Flavisolibacter tropicus: one gene and its partner. The protein of the gene in region 1 interacts with the protein of each later gene in a pairwise test. Links are inferred from orthologs where the notes say so. Each region holds a gene or a part of one and is shown in the gene's direction. Other genes may lie near its edges. The genes, in order: SY85_RS08160 and SY85_RS21680.

Region 1 (11,231 bases):
TAAATAAATTTGGATAGGACAACGAATATCTAAAGGAAGTTCGAGAAAAAAAATTTTTATATCTCAGTTTTTTGTGTAACTAATATGGATTGCGCTGAAATCATTTTTTTCTTGCTAGATTTTTCAAAAATAAAATCCAACCTACCCAGTTGTATACCCGCAAATCCGACTTGATTGATCAATACATCATCCCCCTTTTTATTCTTTATGACTACAGGTGCATCCAGGAACGTATGTGTATGACCTCCAATGATTAAGTCAATATTTTCCGACTCTTTTGCCAACACCTTGTCACACATTTTATTCTGATCTTCTTTATACTCATAACCTAGATGTGACAAACAAATAATCAGATCACAACCTTTTTGTTTTAATTCTGCGCTATATCTATTTGCCTGCTGAATGGGATCTAAATATTTTGTATTACCAAACAAATTGGCGGGCACCAATCCATCCATTGCAATACCCACTCCTAAGATACCAATCCTCAACCCTCCTTTCTTAAAAATCTTGTAAGGTTGAGAACGTCCTTCCATAGGCGTATTGGCAAAATCATAGTTACTGATAATCAACGGAAAAGAGGCATGCCGCTCTAACTGCAAGGCCAAGTTCCCTAACCCTGCGTCAAAGTCATGATTACCAATCGTTGTGGCATCATAACCCATAGAAGTCATGGCTTTGATCTCCGGCTCCCCTTTATATATATTAAAATAAGGAGTGCCCTGAAAAATATCACCAGCGTCTAATAATAACACGTGCTCTTCCTGCTTTCGGATCTGCTTTATGAGTTGTGCGCGAGCTGCCACCCCTCCTAATCCTTGATTACGACTCCCATCCATAGGGAAAGGATCTATGCGACTGTGTGTATCATTTGTATGAAGGATCGTTAACTTATGCGGCGCTTCAAAATAAGATGCTGCATGTGTCAGTTTAGAACCTACCAGAAAAGCTCCAGTTGTAAGTGCTGATTGTGTTAAAAACTTTCTTCTATTGAGCATTGGATACACGATTGTCTTCGGTTGCAGAAATATTTTTTCCTTGAGATTTCAATACTTTGATATAGTCAAAGATTGCATCACGCATTAAATAGCCATTTGTTTGCTGCGGAATAGGCTTTAGCATAGCAGCATTATCACCACCGTTTGCCACATAATCAGAATTAGCGATGATGTATGTTTTATTTAAATCAAGCGGCACCCCTCCTACCTTCACATTTACAGCTTTTTTATTTTGTATCTGCATAGTAAGTCCAGCTACTGGCCAGCCACCATGTGCAGCCGTTAAATCCAGGAATTGCTGCAACACATCGCCTTTTACTTTTTGCAGAATCAATAAATTGTCAAATGGCATTATTTCAAACACTTTACCACGAGTTACAGGACCAGCTGCCAACTGATTAATACGAATACCTCCATAATTAACAAAAGCTGCATCTACAGCCACGCCATATTTTTCTTTAGCCATTACATACATAGCATCAGCCATAAAATTATTCAAGCTACCTTCTGGCATTTTTTTATCTAAAGTCTTTTCAGCAACACCAATTACCTGATTCATCCCTCTTTCCACACTATCTCTATAGGGCTGCATCAACTGCAGCATGCCTGAATCCTTAGGCACTTCGGCTGTTATCCGATAATCCTTATACTCTGTTTTAGTAGGTAGAAATAATGTATTACAAGAAGCTAAGAAACAGAGCAGTAGAGCGATGGGCATACTCTGTATTTGTTTTCTAAAAGTGCGCATGTGTTTGAAATTCTGGGCCAAAATTAGGTGGTGCCTGCTAAAATCACTCTTTTCATTCTTTAATTGAAATTTAAAACTTTTGTGATGGCAGATAAATCCTTTTGTAACACCTTTGCATCATCCATTTTTCAGGATAACTACCTGACATGCAACAGAAAATTACAATTAAAGTACTGCCATCAGAAGCAGCTAGTGAAAATTCGGTTAAACAAGTAATTGCACAAAACTGTGCTGTAAAGCCTGAACGCGTAACCGGCTATACTATTTTAAAAAAATCACTCGATGCACGTAGCCGACAGGCCTGGTTCCACCTTACACTAAACGTATTCATTGATGAACCGTTTAAACAAACTACTCTCCCTCCCTTACTACTACATGATGTTAGTCAAGCCGAACACACCGTAGTGGTGGTGGGTGCTGGCCCTGCCGGCTTATTTGCAGCTATACACTTGATTGAATTAGGTGTTAAGCCCATATTACTAGAACGAGGGAAAGATGTAAGAGCCCGCCGACGCGACCTGGCAGCTATGAACAAAGAAGGTGTTGTGAATCCAGAGAGTAACTACTGTTTTGGAGAAGGAGGCGCCGGCACCTATAGCGATGGTAAGCTTTATACACGCAGCACTAAAAGAGGCGATGTACAACGCATTTTGAATATTCTAGTACACTTTGGGGCTGATGAACGCATCTTATATGAAGCACATCCCCATATTGGCACTAACAAGTTGCCGCATATTATTACCGCTATGCGGGAAAAAATTATTGAATGTGGCGGCGAAGTACGTTTTGATAAAAAGCTAACTGATTTTACTGTTGAAAAGGGTCACATCACCTCAGTTACAACTGCCGATGGTGATAGCATACCTGCCAAAGCCGTATTATTAGCAACAGGTCATTCTGCACGCGATATATTTGAATTACTCCACAACAAGAAATTACAAATAGAGTTTAAACCCTTTGCATTAGGTGTGCGGGTAGAGCATCCACAGCACATTATTGACACGGCTCAATATCATTGCGATATACGTAGCGAACACCTGCCACCTGCTGCATATAGCTTAGTGCAACAAGTGGATGGTAAGGGTGTTTTTTCTTTTTGTATGTGCCCCGGCGGCATTATAGCCCCAGCTGCAACTGCTGCTGGTGAGGTCGTGGTTAATGGTTGGTCGCCCTCCAAACGCAACAACCCATATGCTAACAGTGGTATTGTTGTAAATATTGAAGAGAAAGATATACAGTCATTTAAAAAACATGGTCCCTTAGCTGGCATGCTCTATCAGCAAGCCGTGGAACATAAAGCCTTTAATGTTGGGGGCGGTAAACTTGTTGCTCCTGCACAACGCATGGAAGACTTCTTTAAAAATAAAGTCTCATCTGATCTCCCTGATTGCAGCTACTTGCCAGGCATTCATGCTGCAGATTTGCGCAAGGTTCTTCCTACCCATGTACACAAGGCACTTCAAACCGGCTTCAAAGAATTTGGGAAAAAGATGAAAGGCTACTTTACCAACGAAGCCGTTGTGGTTGCAACCGAAAGCCGGACATCGTCGCCTATACGGATACCCCGACATAAAGAAACCCTGCAACATCCGCAGGTTACCAATTTGTATCCTTGTGCGGAAGGTGCAGGGTATGCTGGAGGTATTGTTAGTGCTGCTATGGATGGCGAAAAGGTTGCCGAAGCAATAGCAACTTATTCACTATCCTTACTTTGACGACTAATCAAAGCCTTATTTTCTTGCAACTGGTTTTTCTTAAACCATTTCATTTGTTGCTTTAATGCTTTCTTGTCCTGGTCTGTCATACTGCTGGTTAACAACGGAGTTAAATCTGGCTTTCCAGCATCAACCCAACTGGTATACAAAAAGTCAGAGAATAAGTTAGCCGATCGAATTGCCTGATCAGTTACGGTACTGCCTAAACGACTACTATAAGCTCTTGCGAAGTCAGAAGAGTAACTTTTCACCTCACGGCCTCTACGTATTTGTGTACGAAACTTTGTGCTGTCTACAAAGTCTTTAGATGTTTCCTTTTCTAAGCGAAAGACATCAGGCACCAATTGATGTGCGTGACGTAGCGCCTCCCAAACAGCCTGCTCTGGACGCTTTAAGTATTTGGCTTTATGGCGACTGCTTAGATTGTAAGTGTTAATTTCAATTTCCGGCACCACACTTTCCCATAAACTATGCAATCCTTTCTGCCCAGTCATTTGCCCATCATAATTAATAGTAGTATGCAATGGCACATGCGCATCTTCAATATAATGTCCTAGGTCTGTAGCGTAAAACAGTATACTGTCTTTATTCTTCTGCCGGAAGGCATTTGTCAACTGCTCTTTCACACTCATTATCACATAAGGCACATAACCATACTCGAACAATGTATCCTTAGAATATTTAGCTACCGCTTCATTCCATGTAAGTGGCATTTTCCAGGCAGCCGAATCACCATAAGCTTCAAAATCAATAAAGTGTTTTGAAGCTTCGGTACTATCTTTTGTTCTTCGCTCATCTGGACGAGGAGCGTTTTTAACAATATAGTCCAGGTTTTTATAGAAAAAGGGCTGCATGTCTTTCGGCAATTCATAAACCGCTAATTGATGGATGGTACGGTGCATTAGAAAACCCCAGCTACTCAATCCAATTAGAACAAACAGACCAACTATCCACACTATCCGCTGTTTCATAGTTACTTTATTTTTTTTGCAAAAGTCTCAAAAACAAACGAAACTGAACTATAAATTTCATTGTTACAATACTCGGAATCCACCACTCATCAAGAATTTCAAAAATATGTACCTTGAGCCTATAATTTGTCAAACAAACACTGCACCATGCCATTACTAGAGTTACGTAACCTTAAGAAATATTATGCTACCCAAAAAGCGGTAGACGACATTTCCTTCTCGATTGAGCCCGGTCAAATCTTTGGACTGCTAGGCCCTAACGGAGCTGGAAAAACGACATTGCTCCGCATGATAACCGGTATTTTCTATCCTGATGATGGCCAGATTCTTTTTGATGGCAAACCGTTCAACCCAGAAAAAGATATTCAACATATTGGATACATGCCTGAGGAAAGAGGTTTGTATAAAAAAATGAAAATTGGTGAACAAGCCCTTTATCTGGCTCAGCTCAAAGGCTTAAGTAAAGACCAAGCCTTACAGCTTATTAAGGAATGGTTTGTTAAGTTGGAAATGCAAAGCTGGTGGAATAAAAAAGTAGAAGACCTTTCAAAAGGTATGTCGCAAAAGCTACAGTTTGTTACTACAGTGCTACATCGCCCAAAACTGATTATACTGGATGAACCTTTTAGTGGTTTAGATCCTGTAAACAGCAATGTTATTAAAGAAGAAATCTTCCAATTGGCAAAATCTGGTTCTACAGTCATCTTTAGTACTCACCGCATGGAACAGGTGGAAGAAATTTGCGATCATATAGCATTAGTGAACAAAGGCCAGAAAATATTAGATGGCACAGTAAAAGGTGTAAAGCAGCGGTTCAAGAAAAATCTTTTCCGCATTGGCTTTGAAGCACTACCTGCTATTAATACCAACCAAGCATTTGAAGTGGTAAAAGAAAACAATGATCAATCATTAATTGTAAAGATCAACGACGGATACACGCCCAACGATGTATTGCGCTTTTATTTGCAAGGCAATACGCCAATCACTTCCTTCAGTGAGATACTGCCTTCATTGAATGAGATCTTTATTCAACTGGTAGAAGGCACGCCAGCTAGCCGTCAATTTCAAAACGTTACCGCATAATATATACACATGAACAAGATTTGGATCATTATAAAAAGAGAATACATTACCCGTGTTCGTAAAAAAACATTCTTACTCACGACAATTCTTACCCCACTATTGTTTGTGGGCTTTATGGCGTTTGTCATTTTCATGACTGTCCGAAACATGTCGCATGAGAAAGTGGCGGTAGTTGACCCTGCCGGTTATTTAAAATCCAGCTTAGAAAGTAGCAAAACTATCACCTACTCTTTTGCTAATGATGTAGACACTGGCAACTTTGTCAAAAGAGGATATTCGGCTGTACTATTTGCACCACACACCAGCATCAACCAAACGTCGAACTTCAGGCTGATTACTGAAAAAAGTTTGAATGCTGCAGCAAATAGTAAGATTGAAAAAGATATAAGCCGTGCTTTAGAAAATAATTTGATCAGCCAGGAGTTAAAGATCGATCCCAAACGTATTGACTCGATTAAAACCAGGGCAGAAAGCGTAAGCATCAATACCAGTAAAAAAGGAGAATCCGGCTTACAAAACAGCAGTTTTGAGGTAGCCAGAAGCATTGGTTATGTAACGGCTTTCCTGATCTACATTACTTTATTGATTTATGGAACCATGGTAATGCGTGGTGTTACTGAAGAAAAAACCAATCGCATTGCTGAAGTGATGGTATCATCGGTTCGTCCATTCCAACTAATGTTGGGTAAAATCATAGGTATTGGAGCTGTAGGTATTACCCAATTTTTAATATGGATTGTACTAATTGGTGTATTGAGCTCTGTACTAACATCTATGATTCCACCAGAAGTGTTACAACAAGCCCAACAAGCCAGCGAACAAATTCCAGGGCAAAGCCAACAAGGCACTGAAGCTCTACGTAACCTTGCGCAAGCCCAAGTAGCACTTAATACCATTAACTGGGGATTAGTTATCAGTTGCTTTATCTTTTATTTCATTGGAGGCTATCTTTTCTATGCTTCCTTGTTTGCAGCAATTGGCAGTGCAGTAAATGAAGATCCCCAAGATGCTCAAAGCCTTATGTTCCCCATAACGTTACCTGTAATCTTAGGCATTATCATTATGATTAATGCCATCAATGATCCCGGGGGCTCGCTGGCTACATGGTCTAGTCTTATTCCTTTCTTCTCGCCCATTGTAATGATGGCCCGTATACCATTTGGTGTGCCAGATACAGTACCCTACTGGCAATTGGGAACTTCAATGCTTCTATTAGTGTTAGGCTTCTTATTTACCACTTGGCTTAGCGCCAAGATCTACCGCACCGGTATTTTATTATATGGTAAAAAGCCAACCCTAAAAGAAATGGCTAAGTGGATCACACGATAATAAATTATTGATTTATCAAACTGAAGTCCTGCCTCCGCGCAGGACTTTTTTGTATTGTCAATTTGGCAACCTGTAAAGAATGACCTAGATAATGGCTAGTGATCTACAGTCGTTCATTTTTTATTTTCTATTAAATCAATTTATGTAAGGTTCAATTTAAGCAACATATATTTTAAATCCTGTTTATATATCTATCGCTTAAAGGCTGCCCAAATCAATGCTAAAACCTACCTCAACTTTACTCAACTCCGTAATGTTAGGGAGTTGAGTAAAGTTGGATGGTACTATAACTGGCATTTGCCCCATCTTTATCATTAACTGATTCACTGGCTTTATTAAAAGAAAATGATGCCATTTAGAAATACTAGATATATAGGGAATAATTAAATAGTCCCTTTTTGAATCCATATACTCGTCAAACACATCTGTAGCCTTTGTTAAATAAAAGACAATTGGATGAACGGCTGACCAACATACGAACGCCATCGTATATTTGTACGAAACATTTCGTCACTATAAAACCATTGTTTATGAAACGCAACGCATCTATTGGAATTGTAGCCGTTTTGATACTGGCTGGCTTTATAACCATTGCCCAAAACCGTTCTTCCTCCTCTCGCCAACAACAAACATTCATTAAAGACACCATACCCCAACACCGAGATGGAAAAGTGAAAGATTTTGATGAAGCCTTGCAAGAAGTAGATAGAGCTATGCAAGAATTAGATGTTCAACTGAAAAAGCCTATACCTTCTATTCCTCCTATTGAGGTAGAAAAAATGAAGGCAGAACTGGATAAAGCATTGAAGGATATTGACCCTGAAAAAATGAAAGCTGAAATAGATAGGGCTATGAAGCAATTTGATGCAGATAAATTAAGAGCCGATATTGAAACATCTATGGCTAAAGTGGATATGGAGAAAATGCGTAAAGACATTGAACGTATTAAAGAAGTAGAGCTTCCCAAGATTGAAGAACAGATGAAAAATATGCGTCCCGAAATTGAGAAGTCTCTTAAAAAAGCAAAAGTAAACATAGAAAAAGCAAAGGCAGAAATCAAGGAATACAAAGACTTTGAAAGCAGTTTAGAAAAAGACGGATTGATCAATAAAAAGCAGTACACTATTGAACACAAGAATGGAGTGCTTACTATTAACGGCCAAAAGCAACCTGAAGCTGTTTATAACAAGTACCGTAGCTTTTTAAGCAAACACAAAGATCTTACCTTAAAGAAAAATGAGGAAGGACTGGATATCAATAATGAACATGACGAAGACTAGAAGGTTTCGTAACTTGCCATACCGTCCCGCACAGCAGCGGGACTTTTTTATTTATGTATATGTATTACATGGCCATAGTATTGCCTGAAGAATTAAATAAAGAAGTATTAAGCTATAAACAGTACATGCTGGATAAATACAATTGTAAAGTAGGCCTAAAATCACCAGCTCATCTCACTATTATTCCTCCCTATTGGATGCAACGTGAAAAAGAGCAAAGCTTACTAAACCAGTTGGATGAAATATGTCTACGAGTAGAACGATTCCCTATTGCTACAAAGAATTTTTCAGCATTTAAACCTCGCACCATCTTTATTGATGTAGATGTGGATGAGAAATTAAAACACTTCAAAAAAAGAGTTGATCATTTTTTCCTTGATCACCAAGACTATGGCGCCAAGGTTGACACACGTCCTTTTCACCCGCATATCACTATTGCAACTAGAGACCTCTACAAAAAATCCTTTGCAGAAGCCTGGGCCTATTTTGAATCTAAAGAATTTGCTACAGCTTTTACAGGAACAGGGCTTTCTACGCTACGACACAACGGAAGAAGCTGGGATATTTTACATTTATCCCGTTTTCAAAACGCAGACTAAAGCGTAATAAAAAAAGGATGCTTTTTGAGCATCCTTTTGAATATCATTTAAGGTAGCCTTAAAAATCAAAAAACTGTGATGGTCCTGGCATGAAATCAAAAGAAGCATGCTCTTCCATCTGGATGTTTAATTGCTGCGCTTCATCTACGCGGGCAATGAATTTTTCCTTAATTACTTTTTTGTATCCTTCTTTCTCAAATACAAAGCGGTAAGTAGTACCAGGCTTGAGATCAGTAAAGGAGTAGTTGCCGTGCGAGTCGGTTAAGATTACCTTTTCCTTCTTGGCATTAGAATATGCAGTAACGCTAACATTGCTTAAAGGCTTTTTAGAGTCAAGCGTAAACACACCTCCAATAACATCGCTTTTTTTAGCATTTTCCTCACCAGTATTTGCACTGGCAAAAAATGAAAAAACAGTTATAAAACAGCTAAGCAGTAAATATTTAAGTTTCATGCGTTGGTGACTTGAGCGGTTATTCAGGACACACTTTACCAAACTAACGAGGTAAAGTTATTTTTTTAAATTGGATTTTGCAAAGCTTCGTTAAACTCCGCCCATAACTTTTTCACAATTAAGCCAGCAGGCAATATATCTTCCAATAATGCGCTCACCTGACCTATTTCTAACTCTCCTTCATCCATATCGCCTTCATGCATTCCTCGTTTGGCCCGCGCCCTTCCTAACAACTGTTTTAGCTCTTCCTCATTAGCTCCTCTTTTCTCAGCATCTTGTACTGCTTCAAAGAATTTATTCTTCAATAGCCGAACGGGAGTTAGCTTTTTCATTGACAGTTGCGTATCACCTTCCTTTGCCTGAATGATCGCTTGTTTAAACAATGGATGAGAGGACGCTTCCTCACTGGCTACAAACCGGCTTCCCACTTGCACTCCGTCCGCACCCAACACCATGGCTGCCAGCATTTGCCGGCCAGTAGCAATTCCTCCTGCAGCTATTATGGGGATAGTCACCGCCCTCTTTACTGCGGGCACCAACACCATTGTAGTAGTTTCTTCTCTTCCGTTATGACCGCCTGCTTCAAAACCTTCAGCCACCACCGCATCGCAACCTGCTTCTTGAGCTTTCAAGGCAAATTTGCTACTGCTCACAACATGCACGACAGTAATACCATGATTTTTAAAATGCTGTGTCCAAGTCTTTGGGTTGCCTGCTGATGTGAAGACAACCTTTACACCTTCCTCAATAATTATTTGGATGTGTTTTTCCAGGTCGGGATAGAGCATGGGCAGGTTTACTGAAAACGGTTTATCAGTTGCTGCTTTACACTTTTGAATATGTTCACGAAGCGTATCGGGGTACATGCTGCCGGCCCCGATCATTCCCAGACCACCAGCATTGCTGACCGCACTGGCCAGCTTCCAGCCACTCGCCCAGATCATGCCCGCCTGAATAATAGGATATTCAATGCCAAAAAGCTGGGTAATACGGTTCCCTGGCCCCCGAAGAGGAAACTTAGATATGTTAGTATTATAAGTTACGGACATGCCTTAAAATGAGTAATTGTTCACTAAATGACGTTAAAGCAATTGCTTGTGCAATATAGGTATTGGGCATTAGACATGCCCTGATAATGACTATATGATAAAGGAGTAGCTAAATTCGATGAGACCTACCTACACCTAAGTTTCCCCTTCGGGGGCCAGAGGCCAGTCTTTATCCTAGGTCTATATCTGTATTATCGCCGATATTTAATGTTCTGGTTTCTCCGCGTATCCCGGTGTCGGAACCAATGATGGAGTAGTCCAATACAATATCAAACAAGTTAGAAAAGGATCCTATTATGGAGTTTTTGATAATAGAAGCTTCAATGGTGGTATTCTCTCCAATAGTAACGTTAGGCCCAATAATAGAGTTCCGGATATCACACCCCTTACCAATTCGCACGGGCTGTATAATAACTGTATTTTCATAAGCCTGTGAAGACATGATACTTCCACCAAACTTTTTTAGCAGTGTGGCATTTGATTCCAGTAAGGTTTCACGCTTACCACAATCAAACCAGCTTTCCACCTTAAAGGCTTTAAACTGTGCGCCCTTTTTAATCATGCAGTCAATAGCGTCGGTAATACTAAACTCACCATGTGTTTTAAGGCCCTGCATAATATTAGCTTCTAGACATTCAAAAAGCAGGTTGCTCTCCTTTATCTTATACACGCCTACCAGCGCCATATTGGATTTTGGAATCTGCGGCTTCTCAATTACATGTCTTACAATATTATCGCCATCTATCTCAGCTACACCAAAGCTGCGGGGGTCATCCACCTTCTTTACGCCCAGCATCGAATATTCACTCTTCAGCACTTCATCGATAGGGTATTCCGTAATGGTATCACCCAGCACCACAAAGATCTCATCTCCCTTCACCAGATCGCGAGTAAGCTTTAATGCATGGCCTATCCCCTGGCGGTCATTTTGATGAACAAAATGTGACTGCAGAAACGGGTGTTCTTTTTTTACATAGTCCTGGATCTTTTCACCCAAGTACCCTA
Region 2 (12,066 bases), 3.1 Mb from region 1 along the record:
TAATAGAGGAGGAGAAAAGTTTATTGGCAGCGTTGTTTCAAAAAGGAATTGCATCAGGCGAATTGAAAATAGTAGACTCCGTCAAAACAGCCGGTTTGTTACTAGACACACTTACCGCATTTACCTACTGTATCAGTGCTAAAAGCCTGCCGGAACCAAAAGATTTCAAGGATCTCTACCGAAAACAAAAGGAAGTAATGCAACTTTTTTACAACGGTTTAAAAAGCTAGGCAATGGGAGAAGTGGTGTTACAAAAAGCAAAAGAGTTGTTTTTCACCTACGGGTTGAAAAGCATTTCCATGGACGACCTGGCCAAACAAGCCGGTGTTTCCAAGAAAACCATTTACCAAGCCGTAGCCGACAAACAAGAGTTAGTCGGGAAAGTAGTGGATGATTTAATCCAATGTCATCAGGCTACATTGACTACCAGTTGCACATCATCTGCCAATGCCATTGAAGAAGTGATCAATCTCTCTTGTGTGCCTTTTGACACATTAGCCGCCATCAATATCAACTTCTTCTACGAGTTGGAAAAGTTCTTTCCTGTAGAATGGAAAAAGCTGATAGCGCACAAGCAGAAAACCATGCAGCCTACCATTATTAAAAACCTGGAAAGAGGAATGGCTGAAGGTCTTTATCGTGAAGATTTAAATAGTGCTTTTACAGCTGCTATTCGATTACAGCAAATTTCAACCGCTTTGAATCCTTCTGATTTTAATGAAAAGAAAATGGATACAAGGCAACTGATGAACGACCTGACTCTCTTCTATCTACATAGCATTACAACAACAAAAGGAAAACGAATTTTTACTAAATACCTAAATCTCAATAATGAAAACAAATCCATTCAAGCATAAATCCCAACTGTTTTTACAGCGAGGGGTGTTGCTGATCGCTGTCTTATTCAGCTTTGTAGGGATGCAGGCGCAAGAGCCGGTGCAGTTGAATCTGAAGGATGCAGTGAATTATGCTGTTAAAGCAAACCAAAATGCCAAAAAAGCCCGTTTGGATGAAGAGAACAGTCAGTACAAAATAGATGAAGTACGTGCGCGGGCACTGCCTCAGATCAATGGTTCTGCTGCTATAGTGCATAATCCGTTATTACAAATGAGTGCACTACCCAACATCTTTGGACCGAATCCAAACCCGAATGAAACCATATTGGTGGCCTTTGGTCAAAAATGGAATGCGAATGCAGGTGTTTCTTTAAACCAGGCATTGTTTGATAAATCGGTATTAACTGGTTTGAGTGCAGCAAAGGCTACACAGGAGTTTTACAAGTTAAGTGCTCAATTGACAGAAGATCAGGTGATTGAACAAGTGGCTACCAACTACTACCAGGTATTGGTACAACGCCAACAGGTAGGTGTGTTGGATTCTACCATCAGGAACACCAGGCGCGTGCAAAGCATCTTGGAAAGTCAATATAAAAATGGGTTGGCTAAGAAAATAGATATAGACCGTATTACGGTAAATATCTCCAACTTGAATAGCCAACGCCAACAATTGTTGAATACATTGGCTTTGTTGGAAAACCAATTGAAGTTCTACATGGGAATGCCAATACAAACACCCATTAGTATTCCAAATGCTGATATAGAAGCAATTCAACCAAAGGCTGTAGCAAAAAACGATTCGGTAAATGTGGAAAGCCGACTGGAGTACCAGTTGTTGAAGCAACAAGAAGAGTTATTGACGCTGCAGAAAGAAGCGTACAAGTCGGAATATTATCCAAGTCTTTCTCTGTCCAGCAACTACTCCTATCAAGGTACAGGCAATAAGCTACCTGTATTAAAAGGAGAAAAGCAAGGCGTGAATTGGTTTGATGCCGCATCTGTAAGTCTGAACCTGCGTGTGCCCATCTTTAATGGTGGTGCTACAAAGGCACGCATTAAGCAGGCCGATGTAAGTATCAAGAAGTTGAATGAAGATATCAATAACACCACGTTGGCATTGAACCTGGCATTTGAAAATGCCAAGACACAGATCAACAATAGTATTATCACACTGAATAGTCAGCAGGAAAACGCACGCCTGGCCCAGGAGGTTTACTTCAATACACAGAACAACTACAACAATGGTTTGGCTACATTAACCGACCTGTTGAACGCAGAAACTTCATTAACGCAAGCTCAGAACAGTTATTCTTCTGCCTTGTTGAATTACAAGGTGGCAGAGATTCAATTAATAAAAAGTCAAGGACAATTAAAATCGCTATTAAACTAAATCAAGAAGCATAACAATGAGAAAGAAATCAATAATAAGAGCACTGTTAACAATTGTTATACTGGTAGGTGTTGTCGGATTGATCGGATGGGTGTTGACCAATAACAAAAAGAAGAATGAAGCAAAGACGGCATTAGTAGCGCAAGCAGCTTCCGGTGAAGTAGCCGTACGGGTTACTCCTGTTAAAAAAGAAGCGTTAGCTGCCAACTTTGGTGCTAACGGAAACTTTGTCCCTGCTCAGCAAATGAATTTTGCTTCTGAAAACTCCGGTCGCGTTACCCGCGTATTGGTAGATGAGGGCAGCTATGTACACAAAGGACAAACCCTGGCTATCATTAAAACCGATGCGTTGAATATTGACCTGGAAAGTGCACAGGCCTCTTACCAAAATGCCGCACGTGACAAGCAACGTTTTGAAAATGCTTTTCAAACAGGTGGCGTTACCCAACAACAATTGGATCAGGCCAAACTGGCATTGGAGCAGGCAGAAGCAAGAGTGTCACAGGCGCGTATTCGTGTAAGTGATGCCAATATCAAATCGTCTATCAATGGTATTGTTAATAAGCGTTATATCGAGCCAGGTGCTGTGGTAAACCCAGGAACTCAATTGTTTGAGTTGGTTGATGTGTCTCGCTTAAAGTTAAACATCACGGTAAATGAATCACAGGTAGCCAACCTGAAGCTGGGAGATAAGGTAGATGTGAAAGCAAGCGTGTATCCCGACTTGAACTTTGGTGGCACTATTACATTTATTGCGCCTAAATCTGATGCTTCTTTGAACTTCCCTGTTGAAATAGAGATTGCCAGCAATCCGGGAAATAAATTGAAAGCGGGTATGTATGGAACGGCCTTATTCAATTTTGAAAATGCAGCTCCTATTACTGTGGTACCTCGTGCAGCCTTTGTAGGTAGTGTAAGCTCAAACCAGGTGTTTGTATTGGATAATGGAAATGTAGCCAAGCTGCGCAATGTAGTAGCAGGTCGTGTGTTAGGCGATAAGGTAGAAATATTACAAGGCCTGAATGAAGGTGAGACTGTAATAATCAGTGGTCAGATCAACCTGACTGATGGTAGCAAGGTTGCTCCATTAAAATAAGAGATTGAGGCTGTAGGAATTCAAAATCAAAATGTAAAGATGAAACTAGCAGAAGTATCGATAAAACGTCCCACCCTCATAATCGTATTGTTTACGATACTGATATTGGGTGGACTCTTAAGTTATTCGTCACTTAACTACGAGTTACTGCCAAAGTTCAGTCCCTCCGTAGTTTCTGTGACTACCATTTATCCGGGTGCATCACCCAGTGAAGTGGAGAATACGGTATCAAAAAAGATTGAAGACGCGGTGTCTTCCATGGAGAACATCAAGAAGCTTGATACCAAGTCGTTTGAAAGTGTATCGTCTGTGGTAATCACAATGAAAAGCGGGGCAGATGTGGACTACGCCCTGAACGATGCACAACGTCGTATCAATGCGATCTTAAAAGACTTGCCAGAAGATGTTGATCCACCATCATTGAACAAGTTCTCGCTGGATGATCTTCCTGTGATGACCTTGTCGGCTTCTGCCAATATGGATGAAGCGGCTTTCTATGATTTGATGGACAACCGTATTGCGCCTGTATTATCAAGAGTAGACGGTGTGGCCAAGGTAAACCTGATTGGTGGCCAGGAGCGCGAGATCCAGGTGAGTATTGATGCCAACCGTTTGCAGGGTTATGGTCTTTCTTTATTGCAGGTACAAAATGCCATTCTTTCTTCTAATCTCGACTTCCCTACCGGTAGTGTACAAACGAGAGAGCAGGATGTATTGATCCGCTTATCGGGCAAATACAAATCGGTAGATGAGTTGCGCAATTTGGTCGTTGCTAACCGTAATGGCGTGCAGGTACGTTTAATAGATGTAGCTGATATACAGGATGCACAGAAGGACGTAGATAAAATAGCCCGTGTAAACCAGCAAAGTGCCATTGCCGTTCAGATCATGAAGCAGTCTGATGCAAACGCTGTTGGCGTAAGTGAACAGATCCACGCAACTATAGATAAACTGCAAAAAGATTATGGTAAGACAGGTTTGAAGATTAGTGTTGCTAACGATAGCTCTATTTATACCTTACAGTCTGCAGATGCCGTAATTCACGATCTGATGCTGGCGGTTGTGCTAGTAGCCTTTGTAATGCTGTTCTTCCTGCATAGCATCCGTAACGCAGTGATTGTAATGGTGGCTATCCCGGCATCATTGATCGCTACGTTTATTGGTATGGCCCTGTTAGGTTATACATTGAACCTGATGTCTTTGTTAGGCTTATCACTGGTGGTAGGTATCCTGGTGGATGATGCCATTGTGGTACTAGAGAATATTTACCGGCATATGGAGATGGGTAAGAACCGCGTGCGGGCAGCTTATGAAGCTACTAAAGAAATCGGGTTTACGGTAACCTCCATTACATTGGTAATCGTGGTCGTGTTTGTACCCATTGCCTTAAGTACCGGTTTGGCTGCGGATATTATTAAGCAGTTCTGTGTAACCGTATCTATTGCCACATTGATGTCTTTGTTATCATCATTTACAATCGTGCCTTGGTTATCCTCTCGCTTTGGTAAGCTAGAGCGCATTTCTAATAAAACCTTCTTCGGCCGCATTATCATTGGCTTTGAAAAAGGCTTGCATTCGTTTACTGAATGGGTGGGCAATATCCTGAAATGGTCACTGGCGCATAAGAAAACCACTTTAGCGTTAGTGTTCGGTTTATTGTTTTCTTCTTTCTTCTTGCTGGGCGCCGGCTTTATTGGGGCAGAGTTCTTTGCCAAGAGTGATAGAGGCGAATTCTTAGTACAAATAGAATTGCCTAAAGATGCTTCTATTGAACGAACCAATGCCGTTGCTCAAACCGCTGAAAACTACCTGAAGAATAAAAAAGAAGTGACCAAGCTGATTACTACAGTCGGTCAGTCTAGTGAAGGCATGGGGGCTTCTCAATCTACACCATACAAAGCTGAAATTGATGTGCAGTTGGTGGCTAAAAAAGACCGTGAAGATGATGCGAATATCTATGCGGCTAAAATAAAGAAGGAGTTAGAACCTTTGCTGGTGGGTGCTAAAGTAAAAACAGTACCCGTAAGTATCCTGGGTACGGCAGAACAAGCTCCGTTAGCCTTGATTGTTACTGGTCCTGAATTGGATAGTGTAATGGTGTTTGCCAAAGCGGCCATGAATGAATTAGGAAAGGTAAAAGGTGCTACAGAAATGAAGCTGTCTGTAGAAGCGGGTAACCCGGAGATCAATGTACAGGTAGACCGTGATAAGATGGCGGCACTGGGGTTGAATCTTTCAACTGTAGGTGCTACTATGCAAACAGCCTTTAGTGGTAATACCAATGGTAAGTTCCGCCAGGGAGAATATGAATACGATATCAATATCCGCTATGGTAGTTTCAACCGCCAAAGCATTCAGGATGTGAGCAACTTATTGTTCACCAATGATAAGGGGGAGCAGATTCGTTTATCTCAGTTTGCAGCTATTAAAGAGGGTTCAGGCCCTAGCATGTTGGAGCGTCGTGATAAGAGCACTTCAGTAACGGTGCAGGCGCAAGCGGTTGGTCGCCCTACCGGTACAATTGCTGCCGAGTGGCAGGTAGCTTTTGATAAACTGCGTCGTCCTGCTGGCGTTAGCTATGTATGGAGTGGTGATATGGAAAACCAAAGTGAAGGTTTTGGTTCATTGGGTATTGCCTTGTTAGCAGCCATTGTATTGGTGTACCTGATCATGGTGGCCTTGTATGACAGCTTTGTATATCCGTTTGTGGTATTGTTCTCTATTCCTTTGTCAATCATCGGAGCCTTATTAGCACTGGCGTTAACGAATAATACATTAAACCTGTTTACGATCCTTGGTTTGATCATGTTGATAGGTCTGGTAGCCAAGAACGCCATCATGCTGGTAGACTTTACCAACCAACGTAAAGCTGAAGGTGCGTCTACGTACCAGGCGTTGCTGGATGCCAACCACGCCCGTTTACGCCCCATCCTGATGACAACGATAGCGATGGTAATAGGTATGCTGCCAATTGCGATTGCCTCAGGTGCAGGTGCAGAATGGAAGAATGGCCTAGCTTGGGTTATCATTGGTGGTTTGATCAGTTCGCTGTTCTTAACATTGGTAGTGGTGCCCGTAATGTATGCTATCTTTGATAAGCTCATCAACAAGGCAAAGCGTGGTAAAAAAGATCAGCCGATCCATGAGTTAATGGAAGAGCCTTACGAGTTAAAGCCACATCACGAACACAGCTTTGATCCATCACATATTTAATTAGAAAATAAGGGCTTTAACAAAGTTTGGCATTGATTATTAGATAGGTAATATAGTAGGAGGGCTTATGCCCTCCTGCTTAATGATTTTAGGTACACTGCTTGTGAGTTCAGATAGCGGATTGATTTTGATTAGCGTTGTTCAAAAGATTAATTATGAAAAAGGTAGTAATAGTTGGTGGAGGATTTGCTGGGGTTCGTTTGATTAAGAAGCTCTCAAAAGACAAGCGATTTCACATAACTCTGGTGGATAAAAATAATTATCATTTTTTCCCACCCTTACTTTATCAGGTTTCTACTGCATTTATTGAACCTTCTAGTATTAGTTATCCTTTCCGCCGTTTATTTCAGGAAAAGGATAACCTGCGTTTTCATATGGGCTCGCTGGTAAAAGTAAATCCACAGTCGAATACCATAGAAACTGATACCGGCACAGTACCATATGATTATCTGGTGTTGGCATTAGGTACAGAAACCAACTACTTTGGTATGCAAAATGTAAAGCAATCGGCCTTGCCTATGAAAACGATAGATGAGGCTTTGAACTTGCGCAATCATTTGCTGCTGAATATGGAAAAGGCTGTACGCGCTACTAATAAAGCCGATAGAGACCGTTTGCTTAATATCGTCATTGCAGGCGGTGGCCCTACTGGTGTAGAGCTGGCAGGTATGTTGGCTGAGTTAGGGCACAACACCGCCAGAAAAGAATACCCGGAAATCAAGGACTTTGGTAGCCACATTTATGTTGTTGATGCCGGTCCGGTTTTACTGGCACCCATGAGCAAAAAATCACAAGGAGAGGCATTGCATGTATTACAACATCTGGGCGTTAACGTGATACAGAACACAGCTGTAAAAGACTATGTAAATGGAAAAGTAGTTTTGGCCAATGGTAATATCCTAGAAACGGAATCTCTCATTTGGGCATCAGGTGTTGTGGCAAGAGAAGTGCCTGGCTTGCCAGCAGAAGTGTTAGGAAGAGGAAGGAGAGTATTGGTAGATGAATTTAATTGTGTGCAGGGTACCAATAATATTTTTGCTTTAGGCGACCTGTGTTTGCAAACAACAGATAGTAAGTTTCCTAACGGCCATCCGCAAGTGGCACAAGTAGCAATTCAGCAGGGACAATTACTTGCAAAGAACCTGCAACGTAAAGAAGATAATCAATCCATGCAGCCATTTGCTTACAAGGATAAAGGTAGCATGGCCATCATTTCAAAATACAAGGCAGTAGCTGACTTACCGAAGATTTCATTTAAAGGATTCTTTGCCTGGCTGGTGTGGTTGTTCATACATATTATTCCGCTCATTGGTTTTCGCAATAAGGCGAAGCTGGCGTTTAGCTGGTTCTGGTCGTTTATTACTAACGATCCAACATTACGATTGATTATACGCCCTGATGACAAAGCCGTACAAAAATTGAAAGCAATGAAGGGGCACTGTGATGACGAGCCTGTTTCTTTGAGTAGCAAAAGACAGGCAATCTAAATAAGGCAATAGTTTGAGTTTGGTTATACTGCGGGGGAGCTTAGGCTTCCCCGTATTTTTTTGAACTAGGATTATTAAGATATAGATGGATTAAGAAGAAATAATTACATACCTATTATTGCAAGAGTTGACTTTTATAGGTCAACTTTTTTGTTCAATCTGAAACAGGGAGGCATACGATTTTGTCTGATTAACTTATCAAATGCAGGCCCGTTCCTTTAGAAGTAATTTTCCTTAATAATAACACAACAGCTTGTTTACAAATAGGTAACATACCTCTACTTACTTTGCCTTTACATTCATATAGCAAGCAATTTTTCTCCGCCTTTTGTATCTACAAGAGGCTTTTTTATGTTGGCACAGGAATGATCGTACTTCGTTATGCGGATAAGCCGTTGATCATCTGATAGGTGCTTTCTGATCCTATAGCCGGAAAGATCCAGGCCAGGGAAAATAATAGCGAGGCCACTTCAAATATACCCAGCTCGGAAATAAAGTCTACGCCTATGCTCACAACCCGCTGTTTCTGTTTGTCAAAAAGCTGAATGTTGGCGTGGTCTTCTTTATAATGGTATTTTAAATCGTTTACAGTAACAGCCCCGCTTTGACCATGTCGTTGCGGCTGAAACTCACCAAGTGTGATTCCATACTCCGATTTTAAGGCAATCTTCTGTTGCAATACGCCTACATCTTCTAAAAAGAATAAACGATGGTGCGTGTAATGTAAGCGGAATGCTTTTGACTCAGGACTGAAGGTTAACTCAGCTATTTGTTCAGGTCCTTCCAATGTCCAAAGGTGTAAACCATTGGCTTGTACATGTTCAATCCACTGCATAAACTTATGTATTAAATAAAGAAACTGTACGGCAAAATTTACTTCTTTTAAATTAGAATAACACCTCTGCAATTAAACTTCATAATTATTTAATACAGATATAGACCTATGGATGAGGTATAGGAGGGCGGTTGAAGAATTATGATTGTAAGATTATCGGTTATTCATTTATGTTAATGCTTCGTTCATAATAAGGTTACATTTTGTTTAGTTTCCCTTAACAATTTAGAAATATTACAACGCCATCTTGCACACGAAAAGCACAACATCATAAAGTGCAAATGATAAGTGCTAACTGCTTTTTGCTTTTTTCAATCTAAAAATATTTGCTTCACATGAAACTATTGACTGCAGCATCGTTGATGCTAAGCAGTGTGCTGCTGCCGTATGCAATGCAGGCACAGACTGCGACCAACAACCAAACCGACAAAGTCACTGCCTTATTAAGAGTGTCGGGTATTGTAAGGGATGCTGAAAGCAAGCAGCCTCTAACAGGTGTTACAGTAATGAACAATGGAAAAAAAGTATTGGGTACAACTGATGCTGATGGAAACTTTTCTGTTTCAGTAGCACAAGGTAGTACAATGATCTTTTTATCTGTATCTTTTTCACCACGATATTATTCTGTTACAGCTGAAGAAAAGGGAATCAATATTTTCTTAGAGCGTGATGCTAAACAGTTGGATAATGTGGTAGTTACTGCCTTGGGTATTAATCGTAAAGAAAAGGCGCTGGGTTACGCTGCTCAAAGCTTAGGTGCTAAAGATGTAAGTGATGCACGTACGAACAACTGGTCTAGTGCACTTTCCGGAAAAGTAGCGGGTTTAAATTTAATTGCTCCCGGTTCAGGCCCTGTAAACTCTACCCGTATTACATTAAGAGGTGATGGATCTATGGATCCTACGCTTAACCAGGCGCTGGTTATTGTTGATGGTGTGCCTATTCAAACAGGTATTCAATCTTCTGGTGTGGGTAACGCTTACCAGGCAGGTAGTGGTAACGACGTCCCTGTAGACTTTGGTAACGGTATTCAAGATATCAATCCTGATGATATTGAAAGTATTTCTGTATTGAAGGGACCCGGCGCAACAGCCTTGTATGGTAGCCGTGCAGCTGGTGGTGCTATCCTGATCACTACGAAGTCGGGTAAAAGTAACAACAAGGGTATAGGTATTACTGTTAACTCAAACTATAGTATCAATACGGTATTGAAGTGGCCCGACTACCAGTATGAGTATGGCCAAGGCACTGGTACCGCTCGTAACGCAGCTGGTCAAAACTATTACTCGTATGGCGCTTCTGCCGATGGCGCTAACACCGGTAGTACCAGTAGTGCCTTTGGACCAAAGTTCGACGGCCAAATGTATTATCAATACGATCCTTCATTAGAAGGACAAGGAAAGGAGCGTACTTTATGGCGTCCCTATAAAGACAATATCAAAGGCTTTGGGAGAACAGGCTTTACCCTTACCAATAATATTGCTTTAGAAGGCGGAAATGACAATGGTGGCATGCGTGCTTCTATCACCCATACCAAGAATGAATGGATCATGCCGAATACTGGCTTTGAACGTTTAACAGTACAGGGAACCGCTAATTATAAGATCTCTGATAAGCTGAAGGTTAATACCAAACTATCTTTTACCAATAAGAAAAGCGATAACCTGCCAGCAACAGGCTATAACAATCAGTCCATTGCTTACTTTATGATCTTCCAAAATCCAAGCATTCCACTGGAATGGTACCGCCCTGTCTGGAAGAAAGGTTATGAAAACCGCCAGCAAATTCACCCTTTTAGCTCTTTCATCGACAATCCTTACCTGATTGCATACGAAATGACCAACGCTATGAACAGTAATGCGTTTGTAGGAACTATGTCATTTGCTTATGAAATCAATAAGAAGTTTGACCTGATGGTAAGGGGCGGTGTAAACTCAAACAGTGAAGATCGTGAAATGCGTCGCCCATTTAATACGGCCAACTTCCTGAATGGTTATTACAAGCAGCAGAATATCGCTTTCCTGGAATCAAACATCGACTTCTTGGCTTCTTATCATGACAAGTTCTTCTCAGATTTAGATCTAAAGGTTTCTGCAGGTGGTAATGCTATGTCACAAACTAACCGCACTTTGAATGCTTATGTTGATGGTCTGGTAGTTCCAGATGTATATAAGCTTACGAACGGTTTAGCTGCACCAACTATTATGGTGAATGATGGCAACCGTAAGGTGAACAGCTTGTATGGTTTATCGGCTCTTTCTTATAAAGACAAATATTTCTTAGACTTTACAGGACGTATGGACTGGTGGAGTACGCTTCCGATAAACAGCAACTCTATGTTCTATCCTTCTGTAAATGGTAGTGCTATCCTAAGTGACATCTTCGCATTATCTAGAACTATATCATTTGCCAAGCTGCGTGCGTCATGGGCACAGGCGGGCTTTGACGCTACTTCTCCTTACATGACACAGAAGTACTATGAGCAAAGTGAGTTTCCTGGTTCTGCTACAGCGCCAATTACCTTGTTTGCTGCTAAGTTGAAGCCACAAGTACAAACCAGTTATGAAACAGGTCTGGATCTACGTTTCCTGAAAAACCGCTTCCGTGTTGATGCTACTGTGTATCGCAACTTTACAGCAAACCAGATCCTTTCTATTCCTATTGATCCTACAACTGGTTATACAAGAAAAGTGATCAACGCAGGTAAGGTGCGTAACCAAGGAGTAGAATTATTGGCAAGCTCAAAGAATATCTCCAATAAGAACTTTACGTGGAGTACTACAGTTACCTGGTCAAAGAATGCAAACCGTGTGATGTCTTTACCTGACGAAATTGAAAGCGATTTCTTAGTCATCAACATAGGAGGTAATGCTACACAACAAACAAGAGTAGGCGGTACTACAGGCGATATCTACGGCTTTGGTTTCTTACGTGCACCTGATGGCCAGATCATTTATACTAAAGACGGTTTGCCTGCTCGTCCTGCAGATGTACAATACATTGGTAATGCCTATCCTTCTTGGAAGGGTGGTATTCAAAATGAGTTTTCTTACAAAGACTTCCGCTTTAGCTTCCTGGTAGATGGTCAATATGGTGGTATTATCTATTCACAAACACACCACAAAATGACAGAGCAAGGTAAGTTAGAACATACGCTGCGTGGCCGTGAAGAGAACTATATAATTGGTGATGGTGTGGTAGATGATGGT

What was found.
Region 2: the proteins of SY85_RS08160 (region 1) and SY85_RS21680 interact in binary tests that used the Bacillus subtilis proteins (3 or more experiments, as listed by UniProt). The link is inferred for Flavisolibacter tropicus from one-to-one orthologs.

What each region holds. Positions count from the first base shown.
Region 1 is NZ_CP011390.1:1,936,888-1,948,118, forward strand. What follows is about bases 4,766-7,684. They hold SY85_RS08160 (ABC transporter permease), read left to right. Parts: upstream 4,766-5,524; coding sequence 5,525-6,844; downstream 6,845-7,684. Other genes in these bases: SY85_RS08155 (ABC transporter ATP-binding protein), read left to right, coding at 4,766-5,515; SY85_RS08165 (hypothetical protein), read right to left, coding at 7,043-7,330; SY85_RS08170 (hypothetical protein), read left to right, coding at 7,375-7,684. Outside these bases: SY85_RS08135 (bifunctional metallophosphatase/5'-nucleotidase), read right to left, coding at 57-998; SY85_RS08140 (5'-nucleotidase C-terminal domain-containing protein), read right to left, coding at 988-1,716; SY85_RS08145 (NAD(P)/FAD-dependent oxidoreductase), read left to right, coding at 1,893-3,461; SY85_RS08150 (zinc dependent phospholipase C family protein), read right to left, coding at 3,440-4,432; more of SY85_RS08155, read left to right, coding at 4,580-4,765; more of SY85_RS08170, read left to right, coding at 7,685-8,124; SY85_RS08175 (2'-5' RNA ligase family protein), read left to right, coding at 8,193-8,723; SY85_RS08180 (carboxypeptidase-like regulatory domain-containing protein), read right to left, coding at 8,782-9,177; SY85_RS08185 (NAD(P)H-dependent flavin oxidoreductase), read right to left, coding at 9,243-10,226; SY85_RS08190 (sugar phosphate nucleotidyltransferase), read right to left, coding at 10,396-11,231.
Region 2 is NZ_CP011390.1:5,063,488-5,075,553, forward strand. What follows is about bases 2,982-6,735. They hold SY85_RS21680 (efflux RND transporter permease subunit), read left to right. Parts: upstream 2,982-3,361; coding sequence 3,362-6,535; downstream 6,536-6,735. Other genes in these bases: SY85_RS21675 (efflux RND transporter periplasmic adaptor subunit), read left to right, coding at 2,982-3,322; SY85_RS21685 (NAD(P)/FAD-dependent oxidoreductase), read left to right, coding at 6,691-6,735. In the rest of the region: SY85_RS21660 (TetR/AcrR family transcriptional regulator), read left to right, coding at 1-230; SY85_RS21665 (TetR/AcrR family transcriptional regulator), read left to right, coding at 234-857; SY85_RS21670 (TolC family protein), read left to right, coding at 832-2,226; more of SY85_RS21675, read left to right, coding at 2,243-2,981; more of SY85_RS21685, read left to right, coding at 6,736-8,022; SY85_RS21690 (hypothetical protein), read right to left, coding at 8,402-8,857; SY85_RS21695 (SusC/RagA family TonB-linked outer membrane protein), read left to right, coding at 9,193-12,066. UniProt on the Bacillus subtilis protein: Required for self-resistance to surfactin, an antimicrobial lipopeptide surfactant produced by B.subtilis. Also required for swarming motility.